Linked DNA regions of Verrucosispora sp. NA02020. The protein of the gene in region 1 interacts with the protein of each later gene in a pairwise test. Links are inferred from orthologs where the notes say so. Each region holds a gene or a part of one and is shown on either strand. Other genes may lie near its edges.

Region 1 (5,986 bases):
GAACTCGGTGGGCTTGCCCAGGGCGTCACCGTAGGCGAGTCCGAGGAGCGAGCCGGCGGCCCACCCGGGCACAGGACTGATCATGCTGGTGATCATGCCCGCTCGGGCGGGCCGGCGCGACGGCCGGATCTCCCACGCGCGACGGTCAGCTCTCCCAGCAGAGGCAGAACGGGTGTCCGGCCGGGTCGGCGTAGACCCGGAAGCCCTCGCCCTCCCCCGGCAGCCGCCGCGCGCCCAGGGCCAGCGCGGCCCGCTCAGCGACCTCGATGTCCTCCACGGTCACGTCGAGGTGGAACTGTTGCGGCCGTTCCGGGTCGGGCCAGGTCGGTGGGCGCAGGTCGGGTGCCTGCTGGAACGCGATCCGGGGTTGGTGGCCGGGGTGCCCACCCAGCACCACCCACTCGTCGCCGTCGCAGTCCTCCTCGATCAGCGGCAGGCCGAGCAGCTCGGCGTAGAAGCCGGCCAGGGCGCGCGGGTCGGGGCAATCGATCACGGTGGAACGCAGTCGTCCGATCATGCCCGGCTTGCTGCCCCCGCGCAGCGCGCCGAAACCTCACTCCTCGACGATCCGGCGCCCCGCGTCGCGGCAGGCGGACAGGACCGCGCGGGCGTACGCCGGGGTGGCGCCCGCCAGGCCGCACGCGGGCGTGACCACCACCTGCCCGGCGAGTCGGCGACGCGGGAAGCCGAGCCGGTCCCACAGGGTGCGGACCCGGTCGGCGACCTGGGCCGAGGTCGGTGCGCGACCGGCCGGGGCGGTGCCCGGCGCGGCACCGGCGAAGAGGCCCAGCCCGGCGTCGATCGCCTCGCCCAGCGCGTCCAGGTCGGTGACCAGGTCCAGGTCGAGGGCGACGCCGGCCGCGCCGGTGGACCGGATCAGGTTCAGCGGTACGTCCGGGGCACAGCAGTGCACCACGGTCGGTACTCCGACCGCCTCCACCACCGTGCCCAGCAACGCCCGCGCGTCCTCCGGCTGCACCGCCCGGTACGTGCCGAAGCCGCTCTCGGTGGGCACCCGACCGGCGAGCACCGCCGGCAGCGACGGTTCGTCCACCTGGAGCAGGACGGTGGCCCGGGGTACCCGGCGGGCCACCGCCGCCACGTGCGCGCGCAGCCCCTCGGCGAGCGAGCCGACCAGGTCGCGTACCGCACCGGGGTCGCGCACCATCCGGCCGCCGATGGGCAGCTCCACCGAGGCGGCGAGGGTGAACGGACCGGGTGCCTGCACCTTGATCGGGCCGGCGTACTCCTCGGCCTGCTCGGCGAGCTGGTCGAGGTCGCGTTCCATCAGGTCCCGTGCGCGGCGCAGGTCCCGGCCGGGGCGCAGGGCCACCCGCCACCGCGCGGCGTAGAGCTCGACCGGCAGCTCGACCAGCAGGCCCGCGCCGCGCCCGATCATGTCCGCGCCCGGGCCGCGGGCCGGCAGCTCCGGCAGGTGGGGCAGGGCGGGCAACTCACCGAGGACGATCCGCTGCGCCTCGGCGATGTCGGTGCCGGGCAGCGACCCGATGCCGGTCGCCGCGCCCGCGGGCCACGGCCAAACCTGATCACTCACGGCCGAAGGGTACCGGTCAGTCGGTGATCGTGGCGGAGCCGAGCACGATGTCACCGGCCGGGTCGGGGCGGTACGCGACGATCGCCTGACCGGCGGCGACCCCCCGGACCGGCTGCCGCAGGTCGGCACGGAACGTGTCGGCGTCCACGGTGACCTCGGCCGGCACCACGAGCCCGTGCGCCCTCAACTGCACCTCGCACTCGATCGGGGCGTCCGGACGCGTGCCGCCGGTCCAGACCGGGCGGGCGGCACGCACCTCGGCCACCTCCAGCGCCTCGGCCGGCCCGACGGTCACCGTGTTGGTCGTCGGCGTGATGGAGAGCACGTACCGGGGGCGCCCGTCCGGGGCCGGGCGGTCCAGGTGCAGCCCGCGCCGCTGACCCACGGTGTACGCGTACGCGCCGGCGTGCGTGCCCACCACCGCACCGGTGGTGGCGTCGACCACGTCGCCGGGCGTCTCGCCGAGCCGCTGGGCCAGGAAGCCCCGGGTGTCGCCGTCGGCGATGAAGCAGATGTCGTGCGAGTCGGGCTTGTCGGCCACCGCCAGGCCCCGGTCGGCGGCCTCCTGCCGGACCTGCGCCTTCGTCGAGTCACCGAGCGGGAAGATCGAACGGTCCAACTGCGCGCGGGTGAGCACGGCCAACACGTACGACTGGTCCTTGGCGAGGTCGACGCTGCGCCGCAGCAGGCCGTCCGGGCCGAGTCGGGCGTGGTGGCCGGTGACCACGGCGTCGAAGCCCAGGGCCACCGCCCGATCCAGCACCGCGGCGAACTTGATCTTCTCGTTGCAGCGCAGGCACGGGTTCGGGGTACGCCCGGCGGCGTACTCGGCCACGAAGTCGTCGACCACGTCTTCGTGGAACCGGTCGGCCATGTCCCACACGTAGAACGGGATGCCCAGCACGTCGGCGGCGCGGCGCGCGTCCCGGGAGTCCTCCAGGGTGCAGCAGCCCCGCGCTCCGGTGCGATAGGTCTGCGGGTTGCGGGCCAGCGCCAGGTGCACACCGGTGACGTCGTGACCGGCCTGCACCGCACGCGCCGCCGCCACGGCGGAATCCACACCGCCGGACATCGCCGCCAACACCCTCACCCGGACCACGCTCCCTTCCCGCGAAGCCTATCTCCGTACCGCCGGGCGGCGGTCTCCCCCCGTCCGCGCCGGGCCGGCGTCGAGGCCGGTCCGACCGCCGAGCGTGCTACGTCAGCGCGGCGTCCGCAGCGCCGCCGCCCGCCGGGCCCGGTCGACGGCCGCCGGCAGGGCGGCGATGAGCGCGTCGACCTCCCCGGCGGTGCTGGTGTGACCGAGCGAGAAGCGCAGCGAGGAACGGGCCCGGTCGTCGTCGGCGCCCATCGCGAGCAGCACGTGCGAGGGCTGCGCCACCCCGGCGGAGCAGGCCGAACCGGTCGAGCAGGCGATGCCCTGGGCGTCCAGCAGGAGTAGTAGCGCGTCACCCTCGCAGCCGGGGAAGGAGAAGTGCGCGTTGCCGGGGAGCCGGTCCGTCGGGTCGCCGTTGAACACCACCTCGGGCACCGCCTGCCGCACCCGGTGGACCAGGTCGTCGCGGAGTGCGGCGACCCGGGTGGCGTACTCCTGCTGGCCCTTGACCGCCGCCTCGACGGCGACCGCGAAGGCGACGATGCCGGCGGTGTCCAGCGTGCCGGAACGCACGTCGCGTTCCTGGCCGCCGCCGTGCAGCAGCGGCACCGCGGCGACGTCCCGGCCCAGCAGCAACGCACCGATGCCGACCGGCCCGCCCAGCTTGTGACCGGTCACGGTGAGCGCGGCGGCACCGCTGGCGGCGAAGTCGACCGGCACCTGGCCGACCGCCTGGATCGCGTCGGTGTGGAACGGGACGCCGTACTCGGCGGCGACCGCGGCCAGGTCGGAGACCCGCTGGACGGTGCCGACCTCGTTGTTCGCCCACATCGCGGTGACCAGGGCCACCCGGTCGCCGTGCGCGGCCAGTTCGGCGCGGAGCGCGTCGGGGTGCAGCCGACCCGTGCCGTCGACCGGCAGGGAGCCCACCTCGGCGCCCTCGTGCGCGCCCAGCCAGTCCACCGCGTCGAGCACCGCGTGGTGCTCGACGGCGCTGGAGACCACCCGGGTCCGCCCACCGTCGGCGTCCCGGCGCGCCCAGAAGATGCCCTTGACCGCGAGGTTGTCGCTCTCCGTACCGCCCCCGGTGAAGATCACCTCGGACGGCCGGGCACCCAGCGCGGCGGCCACCCGTTCCCGCGACTCCTCGACCCGCCGCCGGGCACGCCGACCGGACGCGTGCAGGGAGGACGCGTTGCCGACCTCACGGGCGGTCGCGACGTACGCCTCCAGTGCCTCGTCGAGCATCGGAGTGGTCGCGGCATGATCCAGGTAAGCCATCACGGTTCAGCCTAACGACCGTGCCCGCCTCGACCGCAGGCCGGAGTGGTCACGCCGGAACCGCCGTCACCACGATGTTGTCGCGATACCTGCGGGCCTGGGCGTCGAACGGTCCGCCGCACGTGATCAGCGTCAGCCGGGGCCGGCCGTCACGGGCGAAGTAGCGCTCCAGCGGGATCTTCGTCTTGTCGTACTCCTCCCGGGCGACGACCCGGTAGTCGCGTGGCGTGTCGTCGGCGCCGGTGACCGTGAGCGTGTCGCCCGGCGCGAGTTCCCGCAGTCGCCAGAAGGCGCCCCGGCCCTGCTCCGCGCTGTCGACGTGGCCGGCGATCACCACCGAACCGGCGTCGGCCTCCAGGCCGGGACCGAAGCGGTACCAGCCGATCCGGTCCACGCTGGGCGGCACGTCGAACTCGCCGCTGCGCGCGTCCACCCCGACCGGCTCCACCCGTGCGACGACCTCGATCGCGGGGATCCGCAGGCGTACCGGGGGCACCGGGGTCTCCGCGTCGGGTAGCCCGCCGGGGCGTACCGCCACGCTCGGCGCCACGGCCGACGGGGTCGGACTGGCCAGTGCGGCGGCCTGCTCGGCGCCGACACTTCCCGACGGACGGGAGGCGACGGCCACCACGGCGGTCACGGTGAGCGCGGCGGCGCCGGCGGCGAGTGCCGCCAGCGCCGCCCGGTTGACGACGCTCACCGGCGACCCGAGACGGTGCCGGCCACCCGGACGCCGCCCAGCACCAGCAGCAGCACCCCGACACCCGCCAGGACGTACCAGCCGGTGGTGAGCCCGGTCCCGGCCTGGCCGCCGGTGCCGCTGGGCACGCCGGAGGGGGCCGAGTGCAGCCCGGTGATGGTCTGCGCCACGATGTCCAGGTTCTCGCCCTCGGCGGAGCCGATGGCGTAGACGATCGTCGCGGTGCCCTCGCGCAGGTTCAGGTCGGCGGGCCCGATCACCACCGTGTCGGTGCCGGCGAGCACCACGTCCGCCGAGACGCTCCCCGCGTCCACGTCGCCCTTGGCCTCGTTCGGGTTGGTCAGGTCCTCGAAGACCGGCGTGCCACCGGCCCGTACGTCCACCGCCGGGGCGGCGGCGGTGTGCCGGACGATCAGCCGGGCCTTGCCGGCGTCCACCTTGGCGGTGTCGTTGACGAACGGCGTGATCTTCGGCTTGCCCTCGGCGTCGAGGTGGGCGGCGAGGCTGAGGTTCGCCCCGCCCGGCACCTCGGCGTCGTCCACGGTCAGGATGGCCTGGCCGATCGGCTCACCCGGCTTGGTCAGCGCGAGGTCGTACCGCCCCTCGGCCAGGTCCAGCGGACCCGCCACGTCACCGGGCTTGAATCCCTCGAGCGTCTTCTCGCCGTTGACGTAGACGTCGACCGGGGTGTCCGGGATGCCGTGCACGACGGAGACCTTCGAGGTGGCGGCGTAGGCCGGGGTGGCGGTGGCGACGCCGGCGGCGACGAAGGTCAGCGCGGCGACCGCGCCGCCTGCCGCGACCCGACGAAGGTACGCGAGCTGCATGTCTGCCTCCTGATGGTTCGTACTGGTTCGTTGGTGTTGCTGACATCCCGAGTTACGCCGGTACGCCGTCGCCTGGATGCGCCGGGATTCGACTTTCTTTTCTTCCTCTCCACCGCATCCGGCGGGGCGGTCCCGAGCGAAGAGACATCGAGGAGCCGCTGGGTCGACAGAGGGGACAGCGCCGGTGAGAGCTACAGTCGGGCATGCCCCCAACCAGGCGACCTGTCCCGTGAACGGGTCCCGGCACGAGCCGGGGACACCCGAGGACGACCTCGCCGACCGGTTCCGCCACGGCGACGAACTGGCATTACGCGAGGCGTACGACCGCTACGGCCGTGCCGTGTTCCATCTGGCCACCAGCACCCTGGTCAACCGCAGCGACGCGGAGGACGTCACCCAGGCCACCTTCGTCGCCGCCTGGCTCGGCCGGGACACCTTCGATCCCGCCCGGGGCTCCCTGGTCGGCTGGCTGCTCGGGATCGCCCGGCGCAAGGTGGTGGACCGGCTGCGGTCGGTCAGCCGGGACA
Region 2 (5,958 bases), 3.9 Mb from region 1 along the record:
CGACGGTGTCGAGGTGGTCGTCGACCGGATGAGCGCCCCCTACCTGACCGGCGCCACCATCGACTTCGCCGACCGGATCGACGCCCAGGGCTTCACCATCGACAACCCCAACGCAGGCAACTCCTGCGCCTGCGGCGACTCCTTCAGCTGAGTCTCCGACCTCCGACGGCGGAACGGCCCCCTGGGCCGTTCCGCCGTCGCGCATTCCCCCTCTCTCCCCGCCCCGCCCCGCCCCGCCCTGTCTGAGTTGATCAAGAGGTTTGGTCACCCGGGAGGCGGTCGGGAGGGCGAAAACCTCTTGATCGACAACGCGGTCGGTGCGGGTACGGGAGTGTGGTTGGTGGGTTGGCCGGGGGCGGGATGGTTTGGGGTGGTGGGTGGGTAAGTGGGCGGTGGGGGAGGTTGAGCGGGCTGGTCGCTCGGCGAGCGTGGGGCCGGTAGGCTGACCGCGCCCTGATCCCGACCCCGAGGGTTGACATGAAGATCGCCGTGACCGGCTCGATCGCCACCGACCACCTGATGAGCTTCCCGGGCCGGTTCGCCGACCAGCTCATCGCCGACCAGCTGCACAAGGTCTCGCTCTCCTTCCTGGTGGACGACCTGGTGCTGCGCCGGGGCGGCGTGGCGGCGAACATCGCGTTCGGCATGGGGCAGCTCGGCCTGCGCCCCGTACTGCTCGGGGCCGTCGGCGCCGACTTCGCCGACTACCGCTCCTGGCTGGAGCGGCACGGGGTGGACTGCGACTCGGTGCACGTCAGCGAGGTGGCGCACACCGCCCGCTTCGTCTGCACCACCGACACGGACATGTGCCAGATCGCCTCCTTCTACGCCGGCGCGATGAGCGAGGCGCGCAACATCGAGCTGCACCCCGTCGCGCAGCGGCTCGGTGGGCTGGACCTGGTCCTGGTCGGTGCCAACGACCCGGCGGCCATGCTGCGCCACTCCGCCGAGTGCCGTGAGCGCGGATACCGGTTCGCCGCCGACCCGTCCCAGCAACTCGCCCGGATGGAGGGCGAGGACGTGGTGTCGCTCATCGACGGCGCCGAGTACCTGATGACCAACGACTACGAGAAGTCGCTGCTGCAGAGCAAGGCCGGACTGAGCGACGCGCAGCTGCTGGATCGGGTCCGGATCCGGGTCACCACGCTGGGCAAGGACGGGGTGGAGATCGCCGGGCGGGACTTCGCGCCGATCCACGTGCCGATCGCCCGCGAGGCCCAGGCGATCGACCCCACCGGCGTCGGCGACGGCTTCCGTGCCGGTTTCTTCACCGCGCTCTCCTGGGGCGTCGGGCTGGAGCGCGCCGCGCAGGTCGGCTCGCTGCTGGCCGCCCTGGTGCTGGAGACGGTCGGCACCCAGGAGTACCAGGTGCGCCGCGACCTGTTCGTCAAGCGCCTCGCCGAGTCGTACGGCGACGAGGCCTCCGACGAGGTCCGCCCCCACCTGCTGCCCTGACCTCCGCACCGTCACGGTGTCTCGGCTCTCGATCCCGAGCGGTTCCGCTACGGCGGACGGGATCGAGAGCCGATCGTCGTGACGGTTACCCGAGATCGGTCGGTCGGCGACGCGTGCTGAGGTCGGTGACGAAGACCGACCATTGCCTGTACGAGAAGACGAGCACCGGGCCGGAGCGATCCTTGCTGTCCCGTACCGCCATCGCATCGGGCAGGATCGCGCACTCGACGCAGTCGCCGTTGTTGGCGCTGCGGCTGCTGGTGAACCAACGGGCGGCGGAGAGGTCGGGGGTGGACACGGTTGGCCTCCGGGGCTAGGCCGCGCCGGCCAACTCCCTGATCAACGCGCGCGACTCGGCGGGCGAGAGGGCGACCTGGCGCAGGTTGTCGGCCACCATTTTATAAGTCCGTACGCCGTCCGGGTCCTGCACGTACATCGCCCCGTCGAGGACCTCGGTGTAGGCGATCGGCCGGACGTGGGCGAAGTCCAGCAGAACGAACTTGCCCAACGGAGTAGCGGCATGCGGGCCGTCCTCGGGGCGCAGCACCTGCACCGTGACGTTCGGCAGCTCCGACATGGCCGCCAGGTGGACGAGCTGGGCCTGCCGCGTCTCGTCCCCGTTGACCCGCAGGCGTAGCGCGGCCTCGCCGACCACCGCGTGCAGGGTCAGCGGATCGTCGTCGGTCAACCGATGCGCCCGCGTCTGCCGGAACGACACGAAACGCTCGGCATGATCGGGACGGACGAAGCCGGTGCCGAGAGTCAGGGCCTGGGCGTAACTCTCTGTCTGAAGCAGGCCGGGGATCACCATCGACTCGAAGACGAACGCGCCGTCGGCGAGACCTTCCAGGCCGACGTACGTCTTGAACCAGTCCGGCATCACGTTGGCCCACGGTGCCCACCAGGTCTTCGCGTCCGACCGGGTGGCGAGCGCGGTGAGCCGGTCGATCGCAGGCTGGTCCCCGCCGCAGGCGCTCAACACGGCCGCGATGTCGTCAGGGAACTGCTGGTAGCGCCCGGTCTCCATGTGGCCGAGCTTCGGCTTGCCGATGCCGGTGCGGTCGGCCAGCTCGGTGAGTGTCATCGCCGCCTCACGCCGGTATCGGCCCAACTCCGCGCCAATCAACCACCGCAGCGCGGAGGGGTCGTTACGTGCTGCCATCGCTTGCCTCTCTTCGTGCGACACGAACATCATGGCGTAGGCGCTTCCATTGAGCAAGGCAAAGAGCTATACGTATAGCAACGCCTGTCGTAGGAGGTCCCGTGGGCGACTCACCACCCCTCGGCTCGCCCGAGGAGTTTCACCTGATGCTGGCCGAGATGGTCGACGAGTGCGCGCCACGACGGTTCGCGATCTGCGAGGAGTACGGCGACCGCGCCGACGGCGGCATCTTCGCCTGGGGCCTGGCGTTCCCTGACGGCCGTGCCCTGGTCTGTGGCGAGGACAGTGCCTTCACCGGGCGCTTCCGGAGCCCGGATACCGCCTTACGCATCTTCTCCCGCACCGGTCGTCGGCTGCGACTGCTCTGGATCGACGCGCCGTCGCAGTGTTAGTGCGGTGTTAGCAGGGGACCCCGGCTATGCACGAGGCGTTAATAAGGTGCCCTTCCTTTCACAGCGGCCGGTGGATGCCGCCTTTCACGCGGAGCGGCGGACGTCGTAGCCGGGGCCGGGGGCGGCGCCGAGGAACTCCTGCTGGCGCATCCGGCACCAGGCCGGGATGTCCACCGCCGCCGCCGGATCGTCGGCGAGCACCCGGATCACCGCGCCGACCGGCAGGGACGGCAGTCGGCGGGCCAGCGCGATCACCGGCAGCGGGCACCGCTGACCGAGACAGTCGAGCACCTCGTCGGGGGTCGTCACAGCCCCACCACCCCCGCCTCGGCCCGCAGGTCGGCCACGATCTGCGGCAACTCGGTGAGGAAGCGGTCCACGTCCGCCTCGGTGGTGCCCCGGTGCAGTGAGACCCGGACGTTGCCGTGCGACAGCACCCCCATCGCCTCCAGCACGTGCGACGGGCGCAACGTCGACGAGGTGCAGGACGAGCCCGACGACACCGCGAAGCCCCGCCGGTCCAGCGCGTGCAGCAGCGCCTCGCCGTCGACATAGAGACAGGAGAAGGTGACCAGGTGCGGCAGCCGGCGCACCGGATCGCCGACCACCTCCACGTCCGGCACGTCGGCCGCCACGCGGGCCCGGATCCGGTCCACCAGCGGCGTCAGCCGGGCCGCCTCGACGTCGGCGTCGGCCGCCGCCGCGCGCAGGCTCGCCGCCGCCGCGACGACCGCCGGCAGGTTGACCGTGCCGGGCGTACGCCCCGACTCGTGCTCGTCCGACGGCCACGGCGACTCCCAGCGGGTGCCCTTGCGGACCACCAGCAGCCCGACGCCCGGCGGACCGCCCCACTTGCGGGCACTCGCGGTCAACACCGACCAGCCGGCCGGCACCGGTACCCGCCCCACGACCTGGGCGGCATCGACGTACAACGGCACCCCGGCCTCGGCGCAGGCCACTGCCGCCTCCTCGACCGGCTGCACGGTGCCCACCTCGTGACTGGCGGCGATCAGCGCGGCCAGCGCCACCTCGGGCCGTGCCACCGCCGCCGACCAGGCCACCGGGTCCAGCCGGCCGGACCGGTCGACCGGCACCTCGCTCGCGGTGCCGCCCCGCGCCACGTGCTGCTCGGCCGCGTGCAGCACCGCCGAGTGCTCGATCGCCGAGTGCACCAGCCCCGCCCCGACACGTCGACGACCGGCCAGGCCGCCCAGCACGGCCGCGTGCGCCGCGCTCGTACCGCTGGGGGTGAAGGAGAGCTCGTCGGGGCGTACGCCGAGGGTGTCCGCCGTCGCCTCGCGGGCGGCGTCGAGCAGCTGGCGGGCGCGGCGGGCCTGGGTGTAGAGCCGATCCGGGTCGGCCCAACCGTCGTCGAGGGCGGCCAGCAGCGCCTGCCGGGCGACCGGATGCAGCGGCGCGGCGGTGGCCGCGTCCAGGTAGACCGGGGAAGGAATCACGTCTGCCCACGCTATCGCCTCGGTCGACGCAAGATCCCCCGTCCAGGGCGGAGAGTGACCCCAACCGGGTCGAGCCCGTCATGGTCGAGTAATCTGCGACCGTCGGTGACGCCTTTGCCGCTGGTGTGGTGGTTCCGCTCGGCGGAGCCGGCCCGACCGAGGAAGCACCGCGGCGCGCTAGGGAGGCAGGACCAGGTGGTCGCAAGGAGTTCGGAGGTACGGCCGACGGCCGTGCGGAGCAGCGCATCCCCAGGAGCCGTCGGGCGTCGGGGGCGTCGCGCCGGGCGTCTTGCCGGGCTCGGCTTCGGCGGGGCGGCGCTGCTGGTCCTGCTCACGGGCTGTGACGTCGGCGCGGCGTTCGGCGGCTTCGGTTGGCCCCAGGGCGGCATCACGCCGGAATCCCGGCGGATGTACGACCTGTGGATCGCCTCGTGCATCGCCGCGCTGGTGGTCGGCGTCTTCGTCTGGGGCCTGATCTTCTGGTGCGTGGTGCGTTACCGCAAGCGCGGCAACGAGCTGCCCGTGCAGACCCGCTACAACCTGCCGATGGAGTTCCTCTACACCATCGCGCCGGTGCTGGTCGTGGCCGTGCTCTTCTACTACACCGCGGTCGTGCAGACCGACGTGGTGAAGACCACGAACAACCCCGACGTCACCGTCGAGGTGGTCGCCTTCAAGTGGAACTGGCAGTTCAACTACCGCGACGGCCAGGGAGTGGACGCCGAGACCACCGCCTCGGTGCTGGGCACCAGCGAGGTCATCCCGATCCTGGTGCTGCCGAGCAACCGGTCCATCCGGTTCGAGGAGACCAGCCGCGACGTCATCCACTCCTTCTGGGTGCCGGAGATGCTGTTCAAGCGGGACGTGATGCCGGGCAGCATCCGTAACGTCTTCGAGGTCTCCTCGCTGGAGTCCGAGGGCGCGTACGTGGGCCGCTGCGCCGAGCTGTGCGGCAGCTACCACGCCTTCATGAACTTCGAGCTGCGGGTCGTCTCGCCGGAGAACTTCGACCGGTTCCTCGCCGCCAAGCAGGACGGGGCTTCGACCCAGGACGCGCTGACCGCCATCGGCGAGGAGCCGTACGCGATCACCACGAAGCCGTTCGAGACGCGCCGTACCCAGGACAACTTCAACCAGGCCAACACCACGGCCGGCGCGGGAAGCTGAGGTAACGCCGGATGAAGACCGAGTGGCGCATCTTCCTCATCATCGCCGCGTTCCTGCTCTTCGCGACCGCCCTCTACGGCGGCTGGACGTTCGCCGACTCGGGCGGTCGGGTCGAGTGGATCGGCACCGTGGCCCTGCTGCTGTCGTTCCTGCTCTGCTCGATGTGCGGCGGCTTCTTCTGGTTCGTCTCCCGCCGGATCGACCTGCGTCCCGAGGACCGTCCCGACGGTGAGATCGCCGACGGCGCGGGCGAGATCGGCTTCTTCAGCCCCGGCAGCTACTGGCCGTTCGGGCTGGCCCTGGCCGCCGCCATCGCCGGCCTCGG

Evidence for each region.
Region 2: the proteins of HUT12_RS07345 (region 1) and HUT12_RS24755 interact in binary tests that used the Escherichia coli proteins (3 or more experiments, as listed by UniProt). The link is inferred for Verrucosispora sp. NA02020 from one-to-one orthologs.

The regions. Positions count from the first base shown.
Region 1 is NZ_CP054923.1:1,674,751-1,680,736, reverse strand. The notes cover bases 1,845-4,841. They hold HUT12_RS07345 (cysteine desulfurase family protein), read right to left. Parts: upstream 3,933-4,841; coding sequence 2,757-3,932; downstream 1,845-2,756. Other genes in these bases: HUT12_RS07335 (DUF4397 domain-containing protein), read right to left, coding at 4,629-4,841; HUT12_RS07340 (class F sortase), read right to left, coding at 3,982-4,632; mnmA (tRNA 2-thiouridine(34) synthase MnmA), read right to left, coding at 1,845-2,645. Also shown: HUT12_RS07365 (ADP-ribosylglycohydrolase family protein), read right to left, coding at 1-84; HUT12_RS07360 (VOC family protein), read right to left, coding at 146-517; HUT12_RS07355 (methionine synthase), read right to left, coding at 554-1,555; more of mnmA, read right to left, coding at 1,572-1,844; more of HUT12_RS07335, read right to left, coding at 4,842-5,459; HUT12_RS07330 (RNA polymerase sigma factor), read left to right, coding at 5,689-5,986. UniProt on the Escherichia coli protein: Master enzyme that delivers sulfur to a number of partners involved in Fe-S cluster assembly, tRNA modification or cofactor biosynthesis. Catalyzes the removal of elemental sulfur from cysteine to produce alanine.
Region 2 is NZ_CP054923.1:5,572,403-5,578,360, reverse strand. The notes cover bases 1,707-4,675. They hold HUT12_RS24755 (sulfurtransferase TusA family protein), read right to left. Parts: upstream 3,319-4,675; coding sequence 3,094-3,318; downstream 1,707-3,093. Other genes in these bases: coxB (cytochrome c oxidase subunit II), read left to right, coding at 4,662-4,675; HUT12_RS24750 (cysteine desulfurase family protein), read right to left, coding at 3,315-4,466; HUT12_RS24760 (hypothetical protein), read left to right, coding at 2,719-3,009; HUT12_RS24765 (helix-turn-helix transcriptional regulator), read right to left, coding at 1,769-2,617; HUT12_RS24770 (DUF397 domain-containing protein), read right to left, coding at 1,707-1,753. Also shown: iron-sulfur cluster insertion protein ErpA, read left to right, coding at 1-151; HUT12_RS24775 (carbohydrate kinase family protein), read left to right, coding at 478-1,455; more of HUT12_RS24770, read right to left, coding at 1,541-1,706; more of coxB, read left to right, coding at 4,676-5,633; HUT12_RS24740 (cytochrome c oxidase subunit 4), read left to right, coding at 5,645-5,958. UniProt on the Escherichia coli protein: Sulfur carrier protein involved in sulfur trafficking in the cell. Part of a sulfur-relay system required for 2-thiolation during synthesis of 2-thiouridine of the modified wobble base 5-methylaminomethyl-2-thiouridine (mnm(5)s(2)U) in tRNA.